Regions from separate parts of the Halalkalibacillus sediminis genome, predicted to be linked through region 2. Evidence: riboswitches for the same ligand, from Rfam matches in the RefSeq annotation. Region 2 holds a riboswitch; the other holds the start of a gene.
The links. Region 2 has a riboswitch for lysine ahead of dapA (4-hydroxy-tetrahydrodipicolinate synthase). Riboswitches for the same ligand answer to the same signal wherever they lie in the genome.

Region 1: linked by a shared signal. The riboswitch ahead of CEY16_RS09245 (Na+/H+ antiporter NhaC family protein) and the one ahead of dapA (4-hydroxy-tetrahydrodipicolinate synthase) in region 2 are both predicted to bind lysine.

Annotation. Positions count from the first base shown of each region.
Region 1 covers NZ_PJNH01000002.1:619,094-627,295, forward strand. The annotation lists gene CEY16_RS09220 (sulfite exporter TauE/SafE family protein) at 483-1,319, shown strand; gene CEY16_RS09225 (bifunctional metallophosphatase/5'-nucleotidase) at 1,333-2,715, shown strand; gene CEY16_RS09230 (YunC family protein) at 2,777-3,082, shown strand; gene CEY16_RS09235 (HD-GYP domain-containing protein) at 3,182-4,282, shown strand; gene yunB (sporulation protein YunB) at 4,341-5,123, shown strand; lysine riboswitch at 5,182-5,353, shown strand; gene CEY16_RS09245 (Na+/H+ antiporter NhaC family protein) at 5,481-7,034, shown strand; gene CEY16_RS09250 (sodium-dependent transporter) at 7,281-8,202, shown strand, end outside.
Region 2 covers NZ_PJNH01000004.1:189,360-197,561, reverse strand. The annotation lists gene CEY16_RS13555 (DUF4188 domain-containing protein) at 80-556, opposite strand; partial or broken gene CEY16_RS15065 (DUF6010 family protein) at 568-924, opposite strand; gene CEY16_RS15290 (hypothetical protein) at 968-1,120, opposite strand; gene CEY16_RS15285 (hypothetical protein) at 1,175-1,321, opposite strand; gene CEY16_RS15465 (YobA family protein) at 1,318-1,422, opposite strand; gene CEY16_RS13550 (DUF3221 domain-containing protein) at 1,525-1,881, opposite strand; gene CEY16_RS13545 (hypothetical protein) at 2,015-2,377, opposite strand; gene CEY16_RS13540 (hypothetical protein) at 2,489-2,680, opposite strand; lysine riboswitch at 2,980-3,158, shown strand; gene dapA (4-hydroxy-tetrahydrodipicolinate synthase) at 3,267-4,157, shown strand; gene garR (2-hydroxy-3-oxopropionate reductase) at 4,233-5,114, opposite strand; gene pepF (oligoendopeptidase F) at 5,111-6,937, opposite strand; gene CEY16_RS13520 (hypothetical protein) at 7,102-7,968, shown strand; gene CEY16_RS13515 (coiled-coil domain-containing protein) at 8,097-8,202, opposite strand, start outside.

The sequences.
Region 1 (8,202 bases), on a different contig from region 2:
TCACAAAATAAAGTCGTTTGCTACGCAGTACAACGCTACTATGCAACAGAAAAATGATCTTCAACTATCAATCGCTATTATAGATCAATCCAGAAAATTGGAATTAACAAGGTAATTTAAAACGCATCGTTAATCAAATTTGAAATGGAAGGTTCAATCGGTTAAAATTTAACTAGAGACGTAAGATATATAGCTGACTCAAGGCTAAGGGGGAACTTCTTTCCGATGATTCCCTCCGTCCGGGTCAGCTTTTTCTTTTCTAATAGGTAAGAATGTATAAAGCAGTGGAGCATAACTGTCTAGCTTCAGCGCCCAGAAACTTGGTGACTTCAGTCATCAACCTACGATAAGTCAACAACGGCTCAATTCTTCACCGTGTTTCCCTTATCTCAGTTGTCGAACTCCAGTCCCTACGTTTCTAAACAGGCGCATGCGCTTTTCTTAATTGCAACATGAATAGTCGAAGATCGAAGGGATAAAAAATGGTATTTCTTATCATGTTTTTAATTGGTGTCTTCAGCGCCATTGTAGGAAGTGTCGCCGGGCTTGGAGGCGGCGTTATTTTTGTTCCAGTCTTATTGTTTTTAGCCCAATTTCATACAGATTTCTCTTGGGTGAATCCACAAAATATCGTAGCTATGTCCTTATTAGTCATGATTTTTACTGGACTATCGGCTACTTTAACCTTTTTAAAAAGGAAACGTGTCGATGTACATAGTGGTTCATTATTTTTAATAGGTAGTATTCCTGGTGCACTTACAGGCGTCTGGGTAAACCGTTTCATTGATATAGATACATTCCAATTGTATTTCGGTTTATTAATGCTATTTGTTTCAAGTATGTTTTTCATCAAAAAGAAATTACTAAAAAATGTGGAGTCTAAACAGGCATCTCGAGTAGATAAAAAATATTATGTTACTCGCACATTTGAACTGTCAGGTGTTTCAACCACTTATTCATATTCACTTATTCTCGGAATTTTTATCTCTTTTTTTGTGGGGATGATGTCCGGGCTGTTCGGAGTCGGTGGTGGATCATTAATGGTTCCAGCGATGATTCTTTTATTTGGATTCCCAGCGCATATTGCCGCGCCAACATCCATGTTCATGATTTTCTTTTCAAGTATCATGTCTTCAGGTGCCCATGTAATTGCAGGACATGTGCTGTGGTCTTACACGCTAGCTAGTATCCCAGGGGCATGGCTCGGTGGTTATTTAGGTGCAAAATTGAATCAAAGATTAAACAGTCATGTAATTGAATGGATCTTGCGTATCATAATGATAGTAATAGGGGTACGATTAATATTAGAGTCCTTATAGAAGGAGACTAAATATGAGCGAAACGATTCACGTGCTATTCACGAGTGATTTACATAGTCATTTCGATAACTGGTCAAAATGTATTCATGATATGAATACACAATTAAATAAGATTCAACAGAAAAACGAGTATGTTTTGATGTTGGATAACGGGGATCATGTGGATCGCTCCCATCCAATCAGTGAGGCGACTCTTGGACAAGGTAGTGTCCAATTGTTGAATCATGCAGGCTTTCATGCCGCGACGTTAGGCAATAATGAAGGTATTACGCTTCCGGCAGATAGTTTATATCATTTATATGATGATGCGAATTTTGATATTGTTTGTGCTAACTTGAGTACAATAGACCGTGAGAGTCCTCCTTGGTTGAAGCCATTTGAGACTTATAAGACACCTAATGGCACTAATATAGGTGTTATAGGTTTGACGGCCCCATTTCAATTGTTTTATGAAAAGTTGGGCTGGGAAACTTCAAACCCATACGAAGAACTAGACTACTGGGTACCCAAAATGAGAGAGACTTGCGATATAGTGATATTGTTATCGCATTTAGGTGTGAATGATGATGAAGCGATTGCTCAAAAATATGATATCGATGCGATCATCGGTGGGCATACGCATCATTTATTTGAACATGGTCAAGAAATTGAAGGGACTTTATTGACCGCAGTCGGCAAACACGGTTTTTATTATGGGTCGATGCGCTTGGAATATAACAAAAATCAGGGTCTGATTCATAGAAAAGAAGGGTATGCTCATTCTATATCTAAGCAGGATGATGTTGAAACGAACAGACTTCTGCAAACTTTACAAATCGAGTCAGATCACCAATTAAGTGAGGTTGTCGTAGATCTACCTGAGGCATACCCAGTCGACTGGTTTACAGAAACAAAACTGATGAAATCTTTTGTTCAAACGTTAGAAGATTGGACAGAGGCAGACTGTGCTATGCTCAACTCTGGTGTGCTACTTGAAGGTTTCAAAGAGGGCCCTGTCACAAAGAAGCACATCCATCAAAGTTGTCCTCACCCTATGAACCCCTGCACAATGATGATGAGTGGTAATGAAATCATAGAAGCTATTCGTATGCTTGAAACGGAACGGTTCATTCAGTTTGAGTTAAAAGGCTTAGGGTTCCGCGGTAAGAAACTCGGAAAAATGGTTTATTCTAATATTGAACTGGTCTATCACGATCAAACGAATTTTGTTGAAAAGATCTTTATAAATGGAAAAGAAGTTGAGTCTGACGAAAAATATAAGGTAGCAACAGCTGATACTTTTTCATTTTCATGGTTGTTACCACCGATTTCCTCTGTAAAAGAAAAGCATTATTATATGCCAGAATTTTTAAGAGATGTATTAGCGAAGTGCCTAGGGAATATCAAAGGTGTATAATTCCTGACAGGCACTTCTTTCTTTCCTTTTCATAGGGTATATGAAAAGGAGGTTACTTATAATGATACACGTTGAACCTTTGTGGATAGATGATGTAGGTTTTACTGTGGTTAAAGTCCAGTTACCTAAAACAAACTTGATGGTCATATCAAATGATATTGGCTACATTATGTGTGGAGCTTTAGATGTAGATTTGTTAGATGACCGTTTATCAGATCGGCAAATAATCGCTGGCCGCGCAGTAGGGGTCAGAACAATCGATGAACTTCTCTACGCGCCTTTGCAAAAAGTGACGAAGTATGCAGAAGATAAATATGGATGGTATGAAGGAATGATCGGTAAAGCAGCATTGTTAGCGTTAAAATAATTTGTTGAATTCTTCCTATAGTAAATATATGATATTAATATGTAATAACTTCCATAAAATAAAGTCATATTTACTATAAAAGGTATCGGAGAAAAGATTATGCGTGCTGTTCAAATTACAAATGTTTGGCCTGGAGATCGACTAGGGAGGCCTATTACTGATTCATACGGCAGGGTCCTTCTGCAAAAGGGAGTCATTTTTACAGAAAAATTAATTCGAAAACTAGAGGAATTACACTTCTCATTTGTTTTCATTGATGATGAAACAACAGATGGAATCATCCCACAGTCCGGAATTAGTGAATCTTTACGCCTCGAAGCGATTGATAATGTTCGATCGGCTTTCCGTTCCATAGATGGCTATGTGCAAGGTCATATGAACCAGTACATCCTTGAGCGGACGGTTGAGTCTATTCATAGAACTGTAGTTGATTTGACCCAGGCCATCAAGGACAATGACCAAATTATATCGATTATTTCAGACATTTTCGTGTATGATAATTATTTGTATGTTCATAGTGTTAATGTCGGTTTATATACGATTGCCCTCGCTAACAAACTCGGATTCAGCGATCGTCAAATAGAGGAAATTGGAATAGGCGCCTTGTTGCACGATATTGGGAAAATGCGTGTACCCCAATCTATTCTGAACAAGCCCGATAAGCTATCTGATATGGAATATGAAGTAGTAAAAGAACATACAACTTACGGATATAATCTTTTAAAAGACGTACCGAACTTACCACCCAACATCTCATTTTGTGCCTATCAACATCATGAACGGTTAAACGGGAGTGGTTATCCATTAGGTATAGAAGGATCGAATATTCATGAATATGCAAAGATTATAGCTGTCGCTGATGTGTTTGATGCAGTAACTTCAAATCGAGTTTATCGCAAGGGAATGTTACCTCATGAAGGTTTAGAAATCTTATATTCAGGGAGTAATGGATTGTTTAAAAAAGAGTACGTAGACCTCTTCAGAAAAACGATTTCAATATATCCGAACGGAGCCTATGTTGAACTGAATGATGGCAGAAGGGGTATAGTTGCTGATCAAAGCAAGTCAATTCCTGATCGGCCAATCATCCGCATTTTAGAAGACAAAGATATGAAGTTGAATATGCATGAGATTTACGAGATTGATCTATCAGTATCACCATCCGTCATGATTTCTAAATGCAATACGAATCCAATATAAAATACATATCGAATTCCCTTCAGGTTACAAGCATATATTTTCCTGAGGGGGTTTTTTTGTGAAAATAAAACATCGTAGGCCCATGAAAAAGAGAAAACCAAAGACATTTGGTCAAATCCTCTTTATTACGTTCGTGTCTTTTTTTATTGCTATTATATTTTCATTGTGGATTATAAATAAAGGGATAGAGCCGACGTTGATTGATATTGCTGAAACAAAAACGAGGGTCTTTGCCAGAGAGGCTATCAACGAAGCAGTCAGTAAACGGATTGTTGATGATTTGGAAGTGGAAGAGCTTGTTCAGTTAGAAAAAGATGATAATGGAAACATTGTATCAATAGGATGGAATACGGTAGTGGTCAACCGGGTTCTAAGAAATACAACGTTCCGAGTTCAAAATTTTTTGAAGCAAATAGAACGGGGAGAAATTTCTCCAGGAGATTCGCTTGACTTCGATTTGGACGAAGACCCTATTATACGTGAAGATACCGTTGAGAATTATCGGGTGATTGAAAGGATACCAATTGGTCAGGCAACAGGGAATGCATTACTAGCTAACTTAGGTCCTCGTGTACCTGTGTACTTCAGTGTCATTGGTGATGTTCAATCTGATGTAGTGCGCGAGGTGACGGAATATGGAATCAACAACGCAATGATTGAGTTGTCTATCCAGATTGAAGCCAATGTTCAGATCGTAATACCTTTCTCAACTAAAACAACAGTTGTTGAAACTAGCATTCCTGTCTATGTAGGTGTCTTACAAGGTGAGGTACCAAATTATTATAATAACGGTGGGCGAGCACCTGATATAGCGATTCCGTATGAGGATTTGCCAGATTAAATAGTGTATGCTATTATAATTTTCGTGAAAAATTATAAATTAAATATAACCTTATCTTCGATGAGGTAGAGGTGCACGATACAAGAGTAGTACTTATGAGAATGACAACGATGATTAAGTACGAAAGGGTAGCGGGCCGAAGTGATTGCTTATGTCATGAAGTAATCATTGGTGTATGTTTGAATAAAGCATATACTCTCGCGGGAAACTAGCGGGGAGCTACTGATCGAGAAATAACCGACTGTAAAAGTAATGGTAGATTTCTCTATCATTACTTTTTTTTAATACGCTTATTTTAAAGCTTATACCATGTCAATCTAGGGTATTTAATTTAATAAAAAATGAGGAGGTCAGGAGATGGAAGGAACTATTTGGTCATTAGTACCACCCCTTGTGGTAATCATTCTTGTGCTATTGACTCGTAAAGTTCTGCTTTCTTTAGGTGCAGGTATCGTCGTAGGTGCACTGATGATTGCAGAATTCGACGTAATTGAAGCGTTGAATCAGATTTGGAGTTCATTTATAGGTAACTTTTATGTAGATGGAGCTATTGAGACTTGGGGTGTTCAACTTATCTTATTCTTGCTTTTACTTGGTGTGCTCATTGCGTTTTTGACTGCAACAGGTGGAGCTCGAGCTTTTGGAAGATGGGCAATCGAACGGATTCAAACGCGTGAAGGCTCTCAATATACGACCGGTTTACTAGGTTTAGGAATTTTTATTGATGATTATTTCAATAGTTTGACGATCGGCCAGGTTTCTCGTCCAATTACAGATAGACAAAACGTTTCACGTGCAAAGCTGGCTTACTTAATTGATTCAACTTCTGCACCGGTTACAGTGTTGATGCCGATCTCGAGCTGGGGTGCCTATATCATAGGAACAATAGGAGTTATTATTGCTGATCATGAATTAGGTTATCAGGCTTTTGAAACATTTGTAAGAATGATTCCATTCAACTTTTATGCTATTGCAGCCATTATTTTAGTTTTTGTAGTCATTCGTTTGAACTTGGATATAGGCTTAATGCGTCAACATGAAAAGCGTGCTAAATCAACAGGTGAGTTGATCGATCCTTTGAATAAAGGTGATATTCCTGGTGACTTGAAAGATGATGTGCATGAAAGTGAAAGAGGTTATATATATCACCTAGTCGCACCTATCTTAATATTAATTGGTGCTACAGTGATAACGATGGTGGTTACAGGAATTGATGCTACTGAAGGCGATGTTTCACTTGTATCAATTTTCGCTAATACGAATGTAAACTATTCCTTATGTTTAGGTGGAGCTATTGCTGTGGTATCTTCGATGGCATTATATTTTATGCAAAAAGGTGAAAAGACGAATTTCTTCAGAGTAGTTTGGGAAGGAATTAAAGCGATGTTACCAGCTATTTATATATTGGTTCTGGCATGGATGACTGTTTCAATTATTGGTGGCATTGGAACTGATGCATATTTAGCTCAGAAAGTTGAAGAAGATTGGAATTTCACAATTACTTATTTACCAATCATCGTGTTCATGATTTCTGGGTTCATGGCTTTTGCTACTGGTACATCATGGGGTACCTTCGGAATCATGCTTCCTATTGCTGGTTCTATTGCTGCTTCGATGGATCCTAACTTCTTTGTTCCTGCACTAGCAGCAGTGTTAGCAGGTTCTGTTTTCGGAGATCACTGTTCTCCTATTTCGGATACGACGGTCCTATCATCTACTGGAGCAGGATCAAATCATATTGATCACGTCATGACCCAGATACCTTATGCAATAATTGCAGCAGTCTCATCATTGGCTGGGTATCTTCTTTACGGCTTAACAGGTTCATTGATTGTAGGGTTACTGGTTACAATTGGATTCATGTTCCTTATCGTATATTTTGTACATCGAAAAGTCCGAGAAGTACAATAGATAAAAAAGAGCGTCCTTGGGGCGTTCTTTTTTTTGCATTAATTCAACAAATCACTTCTTAAGTAGCGGGTCAATCTTTAATTACCAAATATTTTTTATGAAATCACTTTGACACTGGTACAAGGTAACTATATAATCATGATATAAGTTGCAATTATTCTGAAAAAAGAAAAAAATCAGTACATCCCATTTTGCAGCTAAACATAGAATAGATACAGGGATGTAATCCTGAAAGGAGAGAAAGATATGAAAATGCGTTCTCAGTGGGGAACACGCGCCGGATTTATTTTGGCCGCTGTTGGTTCTGCTGTCGGGCTAGGTAACATTTGGCGTTTTCCGGCAACAGCTTATGACAGTGGTGGGGGAGCATTCTTTATACCTTACTTATTTGCTTTATTAACAGCAGGTATTCCGCTTTTGATCATGGAGTTTACGATTGGTCATAAGTACAGAGGTTCAGCTCCGTTATCATTTGCACGTCTGAACAAGAAAACAGAATGGCTTGGATGGTGGGCAGTTTTTGTTTCGTTCGTCATCTCTACTTATTACGCGGTAATTATCGCATGGGCAATTATGTATTCATATTATTCGTTTAATCTTAATTGGGGTGCTGACCCTGAAGGATTCCTATTTAGTGAATACCTTCAATTATCAGTCGATCCAGGGCAAGCTGGTTCATTCGTACCAAGTGTTTTAATTCCGTTAATATTTGTTTGGGTTATTGTGCTAGGTGTTCTGTTAGCAGGGGTTAAAAAAGGGATCGAAGTTGCAAACCGAATCTTCATTCCAACTTTGATGGTAATCTTCTTAATCATTGTTATTCGTGCGGTGACACTTCCCGGTGCAGCTGAAGGTCTAGACGCTTTCTTCTCACCTGATTTCAGTGCTATTGCTGATCCAACTGTCTGGGTAGCAGCCTACGGGCAAATATTCTTCAGTTTATCCATCGCATTTGCGATTATGATTACTTACTCCAGTTATTTGAGTAAGAAATCGGATATAACGAACAATGCGTTCATCGTTGGATTTGGTAACTCAAGCTTTGAGTTATTAGCAGGTATCGGTGTCTTCTCGGTATTAGGATTCATGGCAACCTCACAAGGTGTAGCTGTAGACGAAGTTGTGGCCGGCGGGGTTGGTTTAGCATTCGTTGTATTCCCTGCTATTA
Region 2 (8,202 bases):
CGTAGAAAAGATAGCTTTTCAGTGCAAGGATTCTGCTTTAATCAAAAACCTCTTAGTGTTAGCTCTCTTAATCTTCTATTCACGATTTAACTTTCAAACGTTTAGCTGCTGAATTCGTTGAAGGAGTAATTGGAACATGATTGAAGACTTTCCCTAGCCCGTATTGAGGCATGTTCGCATAGATTGTCTCATAGTTTCCACCGATAACATTGTATGTCTCATGATAGATGCCTACCGAGTCATTTCCTTTAGTCTTTCTGTTGAAATCTTTCCAAGCCTTCAAATGAGTTGGTGCCTTGGCGTAGTTTAACAATTGCTCTTCTGATCTCCAATATTGAACCATTAGTGTTGTTCTAAACCCATAGAAGCTCTCTAAAGATAGAAATCCTAAATCATCATTTGTATATAACTCTCTAATCATTCGAGGCATGGCCAAAAACACTGGAAACCATTTATGTATCGCCCACCATTTATTTATGCGCATTCCTATGATAAATACTGTGATACTCTTTTCACCTTCCACCGTATATCGACCAGGGTAAACTTTTGAACCCATTTCTCTCACTCCTAATAGTTCGTATATATGAAAGCAGCAACAATAAAGTCAACTACCGCACATACTGGCGGGAACCAAACGACTACCCTCATTTTAATCCCTTCAAGATGGTGCAAGATATCCCATCCCCCGTGTAATGCATACCCTACTACTAACCAGAATGGTGAATATATTAAGCCGAGGCATGCTATCGTAAAGATGATGAATGAAAATATAATTTCAATAGTTATTAATTCTTTTCGTTGATCGCTTAAGGCTGCACCAAAATAAACACAAGAAGTATACGCTAAAAACATAGCAAACAATTGGACCGAAACAGGTTCGGAAGTTAAATGAAAGACTCTGATCAATAAGAAAGCAACTAATAACCCAGCTAAAACATAATTAAAATGAGTACGGCTATATAGTTGATTACTGTTCTTTCGATTTCTTTAATTCCTCTCTTATTTCCTTCAACTCTTCCATCTCGTCCGCTTTGTTCTTGTTCATTTTTACTAACTCTTGATAAATGCCACCAATTCCAAATACGGTTAAAAACATCAAAATCATTACCCAAATATCCATAAAAACCTCCTAATTTAGTTACTCTTCAACAATCTGAATTTTATCTGCTTCTGCCTAGCCAGGATAGCTATCATTCATATAATTGAAACTGACTCTTACTAGCTGTCCCAACTCATAATCTCCGGGGTTATTCACCGCGAACCATACTGCTGGCAGTTGTAATGATGCCTCTGATCTACTCATCAATTTTTGTTCATTCATTCTATTGCTTCTTCTCTAGTAATATCACCTACTACTAGAATCCGAGACTTATCTTTATCAACAATATAACCTTCTTCAACATTGGCCTCTGCAGGATTCAATTCTTCATCTGTGATTTCTGAGCAAGCCCCGAAGAGGGTTAAAATTGTAAAAAATATGATTGAGAGTTTTATTCTAATCCACCCCTCTAAATTTTATAAAAATTATTCTCCAACAATTTGAATTTTTTCGGCTCCTGCCTGCCCAGGGTAACTAGCATCCATACCCTCGAACTCCACTCTAACTAACTGCCCGAGCTCATAATCACCAGGATTATTCACCCCAAACCATACAGCTGGAGGTTGTATTGATGACTCTGATCTACTCATCAATTTCTGTTCATCCATTTTTGTAGCTTCTTCTCTAGTAATATCACCTACTACTAGAATCCGAGACTCATCTTTATCAACGATATAACCTTCTTCCACATCCGCCTCTTCTGGATCCAACTCTTCATCTGTGATTTCTGAGCAAGCCCCGAAAAGAGTTAAGATTGTAAAAAATATGATTGAAAGTTTCACTTAGACCTTCTCCTCTAACTTCGACTTTCTTTATACATTCTCTCGCTGCTCATCCAACTAAAAAGTCCGAACAATATTCCCGCAATCATGAAGTTGGCCACAGCTATGAACAAATACTTTATCTAAAATACTCTTATTCAGTCGCAATGTAACCTATAACTTCATTTTTAGTAGAATCAATCAGAATAGTAGGGGTGCCTGTTACATAATTACCATCCTCTTCAGAAATGACGGATAACACTTCTTCTCCTTCATATGAGTCATCTAAAAGTTCGTATTGATCATCTGCAACAATTTTTATAACCTTTGCGTCTTTCCAATCACCTTTCGCTTGCTCATTCCATCCATTTTCCTTAACAAATTCCCAAGCAATATTCCTTACATCATTATATTTATCCGATCGATTCTCCAATTGGCTATCTAATCTGTCACTACAACCCACAAATTGAATTAATACAAAAGCAAGAATAACTAAGCGTGCAAATTTCCCCTTCATTCGTGCTCCACTCCTACCTAATAAGACCACTGCTCAATATGTTTCACCGATGGAAGAAATCACACCTAAAACACTGGCTCTGTACGGTGACAAATATCTTTAAATATCCAATCAGTTAAAGATAATGTTCACAACAAATCCACCAACCATCATCAAGATAAATGTCCCGAATAAAATAATACCTAAAACTTTAATAGGTAAGGGAAGTTTCCCCCCTTTACTGATTGGGTACCCCTCAACGTTTCGCATATGTTCCATAACATCATTAAAAGGTTTTTCAGGTCCTTCTTTATGTCTCGTCATTTTATCAATCCTTACTTTATCATTATTGAATTCAATCATAATTTCTAAATAATCTAGTATAAATGAAAAATTAATATTCCATTGATTTTTAAAATCGCGATTACCGTAGGAATACTTCATCTACATCTATAATTGTTAATTTTTTCATTTTATTTAATTCTACCATTCCTTATGTTTAGAATAAATGCTGGTATTCATTCTATAGAATTAACCAAGCAATTTTACTCTTGTAATTCATATTTATGTTTGATACAGTATATTTAACAATTTAATACTTTCTTATTTTAAAGTAACTTTAAAGTAAGGGTAGAGGTGCGGAAACCATTAGTATTTATGTGTAGGAGTAATGAGATCCGGGTAAGCATAAAGAAAGGGGAATTCGCCGAAGTGAATAGAGACTCATCTCTTGAAGCTGGTTCTGACATTGAATAAATGCAGGGCTGTCATATAGGAAACTATATGGAGGGCTATCTGGTTTAGGACGATATAAAAAGTTCTAAAAGCAACAACGGGCCCTTTCGTTGTTGCTTTTTTTGGTCCTCCACACCCAAGGGTAAATCAAATTAATAAAGGTGTGTGGAATTTTATGAATTTCGGTCGTGTATTAACAGCAATGGTGACACCATTTGATCAAAATGGTGAAATTGATTTCGAGGCAACAAGAAGACTAGTTAATCATCTGATCTCTAACGGGTCTGATGGATTGGTAGTTGCGGGGACTACAGGAGAATCCCCAACACTTACCCATGATGAAAAATTGCAGTTGTTTAAATTCGTTGTAGCTGAAGTGAATGGTAGAGTGCCTATTATCGCGGGTACTGGATCAAACAACACGAAAGCTTCCATAGAACTTTCCCGCGAAGCTGAATCCATAGGTGTCGATGCAGTTATGCTTGTAGTACCTTTCTACAACAAGCCTTCACAGGAAGGAATGTATCAGCATTTCCTTACAATTGCAGAAAGCATAGAGTTACCGGTCATGCTTTATAACATTCCTGGTAGAAGTGTTGTGAACATGAATGCAGAGACAACCATTAGACTTTCAAGAATTAAAAATATTGTTTCAGTCAAAGAATCAAGTGGAGATTTAAATCAGGTAACAGAAATAGTCAACAACACACCACAAGATTTCACTGTGTATAGTGGTGAAGACAGCTTGACCCTTCCTACACTTGCTGTAGGAGGTGCAGGTATCGTGTCTGTTTCTGCTCACGTCATAGGAAATGAGATGCAAGACATGGTGAACCGTTATCAAAAGGGTGATGTAGCTCAAGCGTCAGCCATCCATGGATACATTTTGCCAGTCATGAACGCAATATTTTCAGCTCCAAGTCCGACACCCGTGAAAGAGGCATTGGGAAGAATTGGCGTGCCAGTTGGAAGTGTGCGTTTGCCACTTATTCCACTAAACGAAGCAGAAAGAGCATCGTTGTTTGACATTATTGATCAACATTTCTCTCAGGGAGCAACTGGGTAAAAATATATTATGATCATACAAAAGCACAAGCGAACATTCGCTTGTGCTTTTTCAATCTGACTATCATTTTGATCGCTACTTTTTCTCCTTACCTAACTTCTCAAAGTACCGATAAATGGCAGAATGGTCCTCTTTACCATAGCCCGCTTCATCTAATTCTTCTAAAATATCGCTCGCAAACTTTGTAAGTGGTAAATCTAAATCAAGAGCTTCTCCAGTCTTCATAACATTCCTAATGTCTTTCAAATGCAGATCGACCTTAAAGCCAGGTTCGAAATCACCTTCAATCATCATAGGTGCTTTTGCATCCATCACGGTACTGCCGGCTAAACCTCCACGAATCGCTTCGTACACCTGAGTCTGATCCACACCCATTTTATCCGCCAGCACAAGGGCTTCCGAAACAGCTGCAATATTTGTCGCGACAACAATCTGATTGGCTAGTTTCGCAGAGTTCCCTGCACCGACATCGCCTACACGAACGACAGATGCTCCCACCGTTTGCAAGATAGGCAGACATTTCTCAAAAGTCACTTCATCCCCACCTACCATCACAGAAACGGTACCTTCGATCGCTTTCGGTTCACCACCGCTGACTGGCGCATCTAGAAATTGCACATCACGTTCTCTTAAGGTGGCAGCAATGTCCTTACTTGCTAGTGGATCGATCGAGCTCATGTCGATGACAATGCTCCCAGGTTTCAGAGAGTCTACAATACCTTCTTCACCAAAAAGAACATCCTTTACCTCTGGTGCATTCGGTACCATCGTAATCACTACTTCGGACACTGCAGCTATTTCTTTAAGAGAGTCCACCACTTGTCCACCATTGGCTTTGATCTCTTCATTTGTTAAGGGATTGCTACTCGAAGCAACTACTGAGTATCCAGCCTTCAGCAAGTTTTTCGCCATCGGTTTTCCCATAATTCCTAATCCAATGAATCCTATCTTCATCATTCAGCACCTCCACTGTCGTAGCTTTTTTCCAGCTCATCAACCAGTGTTCCGACATATGCAACAGCACGTTGGATCGGTTCAGGTGTTGACATATCCACACCTGCCAGTTGCATCAATTCAAGAGGCTTCAAAGTGCCTCCAGCTTTTAGCGCTGACAACCAGCGATCAACCGCGGGCTGTCCTTCTTCTTGAATCACCTCGGCTGCCGCTGTCGAAGCAGTCAACCCTGCAGAGTAGGTATATGGATAGAGCCCCATGTAATAGTGAGGCTGACGCATCCAAGTAAGTCCAGCACCTTCATCCATTTCAACAGTATCTCCCCAGAAGTTGGCTAATGCTTCCGTCTTCTGTTCACATAGAAGATCCGCCGTAATTGGAGTGCCTTGATCAGCCAACTCATAGACTCTTCGCTGCAGTTCCCCTTCTAAAATATGTGTCACGAAGTTATGATAATACGTTCCTAGCGATTGCAAAATCACCAACCGCTTCATCTTAGGATCATCCGTTTTTTGCAAAATATGATGGCTCAATAACCGTTCGTTCATCGTAGAAGGTGCCTCAACAAAATACATCGACGGCCTTGTATTGGACAGCTTCTGATTTTCTCCAGCTAAATAGAAATGCCCCGCATGACCTAACTCATGAGCTAGCGTAAACACATTTCTCATCGAACCGTTCCAAGTCATCATGATATAAGGGTGTACACCATAAGGACTTGCACAGAAAGCACCCGATCTTTTCCCGACATTATCAGCGAGATCGACCCAACGATCGTCCAATCCTTTTTCCATGATTTCCATGTACTCAGGTCCCATTACTTGAAGCGATTCACGGACCATTGAAGCCGCTTCTTCATAAGTTACTTGTGGGTCATAATCTGTATCTAAAGGAGCCTTCAGATCACTAAATTTCATTTTCTCCAAACCAAGTACCCGTTGTTTTAATTTGGCGAAGCGACGCATGTGTGGTGCCAGTTCCTTTTGGATGGTATCGAGCTGATTATGGTACATCTCTTTTGTCACTTGCTGCTTATGCAACAGCATGTCCGTCGCTGAATCATAGTTACGCAACCGAGCTTCCGTGACCTGCTTTTTCACTTCAGTCGCATAAGTCGCAGCGTACGTGTTTTTATACTGATTCAATATACCAACAAACGCCTCATAAGCTTTACGGCGCAACTCCGTATCTGCAGCACCTTCATAGACCGGGAAGTTATTGAATGTAAGGGAATGTTCCTCCCCATCTGAAGTTGTGAAAGATGGAAACGTCATATCCGATGTTTTGCTCTGTTGATAAACAGAATATGGAGAATCGAACACTTCACTGAAGGCAGCCAATGTCTCTTCTACTTCAGGTGATAACTGATGCGCTTTTCCTTCCATTAAATCGTTCAACTTTTTCTCATAAACTTCTAACCCCGGTTCTTCACTCAAAAACTGTTTAATCGTCATCTCGTCCAACCCGCGAATTTCAGAGGACACAAAAGCTGTTTCCGCTTGCACCTCAGCACCAACAGATGACACACGGGCCACCCTCGCCTGGTTCTCTGTGTTCGTCCCATCCGCTGAAGCAAGTAAACTAGCATATGTAGCCACTCGCATGAAATCAGCCTCGAGTGCATCTTTTTCAAGTAAACAATGAATTAACGTTTCGCCACTTTCGCTCAATCTACTTTTAAAATGAGTGACCGCCCTGATTGCATTTTCTACATCCTTCAGTGCTTTCTCCCATTCAGCTTCTGTTTTAAATAAATCACTCAAGTCCCACGTCTGTTCAACTGGTACCTCATCACGTGTCATAGTAAAATTCTTAGCCATATCCATTCCCCTTTTGAAAAATATTTCGTCTTTCGAATGATATGACCATTATAAATGTAATTCATTTGAATATAAATGTAGATGCATGAAATTTCTGAATTTAATTCAATTTTAGGTTAATTTATTTGTAATATCTGCTAAAATACAATTGAAATGTTAGGGGGATATACATGACAAAAACAGAAAAAATATTGATAGGACTACTTACTGGGAGCATAGTTTTAAACCTACTTCTATATATGAACCTAAGTAATTCTCTCCAAGAGCAAATTCAAATGAACAGCAATAACACTCATTCACAGATTAATAGTCTGAGTGGTGAGTTTAACGACATAAGAAATCAGATACAGGAAATCAATAATGAAGATCAATGGATTACTTCTGAAGAGTTCACACCTGACGTGGAGAATTCAACTCCTGAACAACTACAATTCGACATGGAATGGTCTTTTAGTGAGTTAGAAGAAGATAGTGAGGTTACCTTACTCTATCGTGAAGAAGGCTCAGGAGATTGGATAGAAGCACCTGCTGAACAATTACAAGGGCTTAATTTCAGAGCACAATTAAAGCTTTCACCTGAAAAAGATTATGAATATCAAATATACTCTGAAGGGGAAACCATCAAATCTGGAGAAGCCCAAAGAATCACCAAACATAACAATAGACGCTCAGATTTAATTTTATCAGGTGGGGAAACTACCCAATCTAACGGCCAACTCCAATCGCTACATAAAGATATCGAAGAACACGGCGAGGTCGTATTTCCATTTCACGAAATCGAAAATATGTTTGCGACCATCCATTATCAAGATGGAAGCAAAGAAGAAATTGATGTAGTGAAAGTCGGAGATTCCGAAATGGAACATGAAACTGAGTTTTACAAAGAAAATAATATCAGAGTATGGAGTTTATTCATCGACTCTTTTGACGGAGAAGTTGATTCAATTATATTAAATGTTGAATATGCCGACGGAAAGGTGAAAGATGCAGAGATCTACCCAGAAGAAACGGAATTCATAGTTAAATTCATGAAGTAGTCCTTCAACGATACCGAATTTAATCGACATCATAGTTTACCACGGATTTTACAACCAGTATGATTGCTTCTTTGCACCTTTGAAAATGTATTATCAATAACTATAGAACGGGATTTTCTAATCCCGTTCTATTCAACTGGAATCAGCTTGATATGACCTAGGGTCTCTATTGTGTCACCATCGTTTGCGTTAAAAATGAAGTCACCGTCTGCATACGTACCATCGCCCAATATT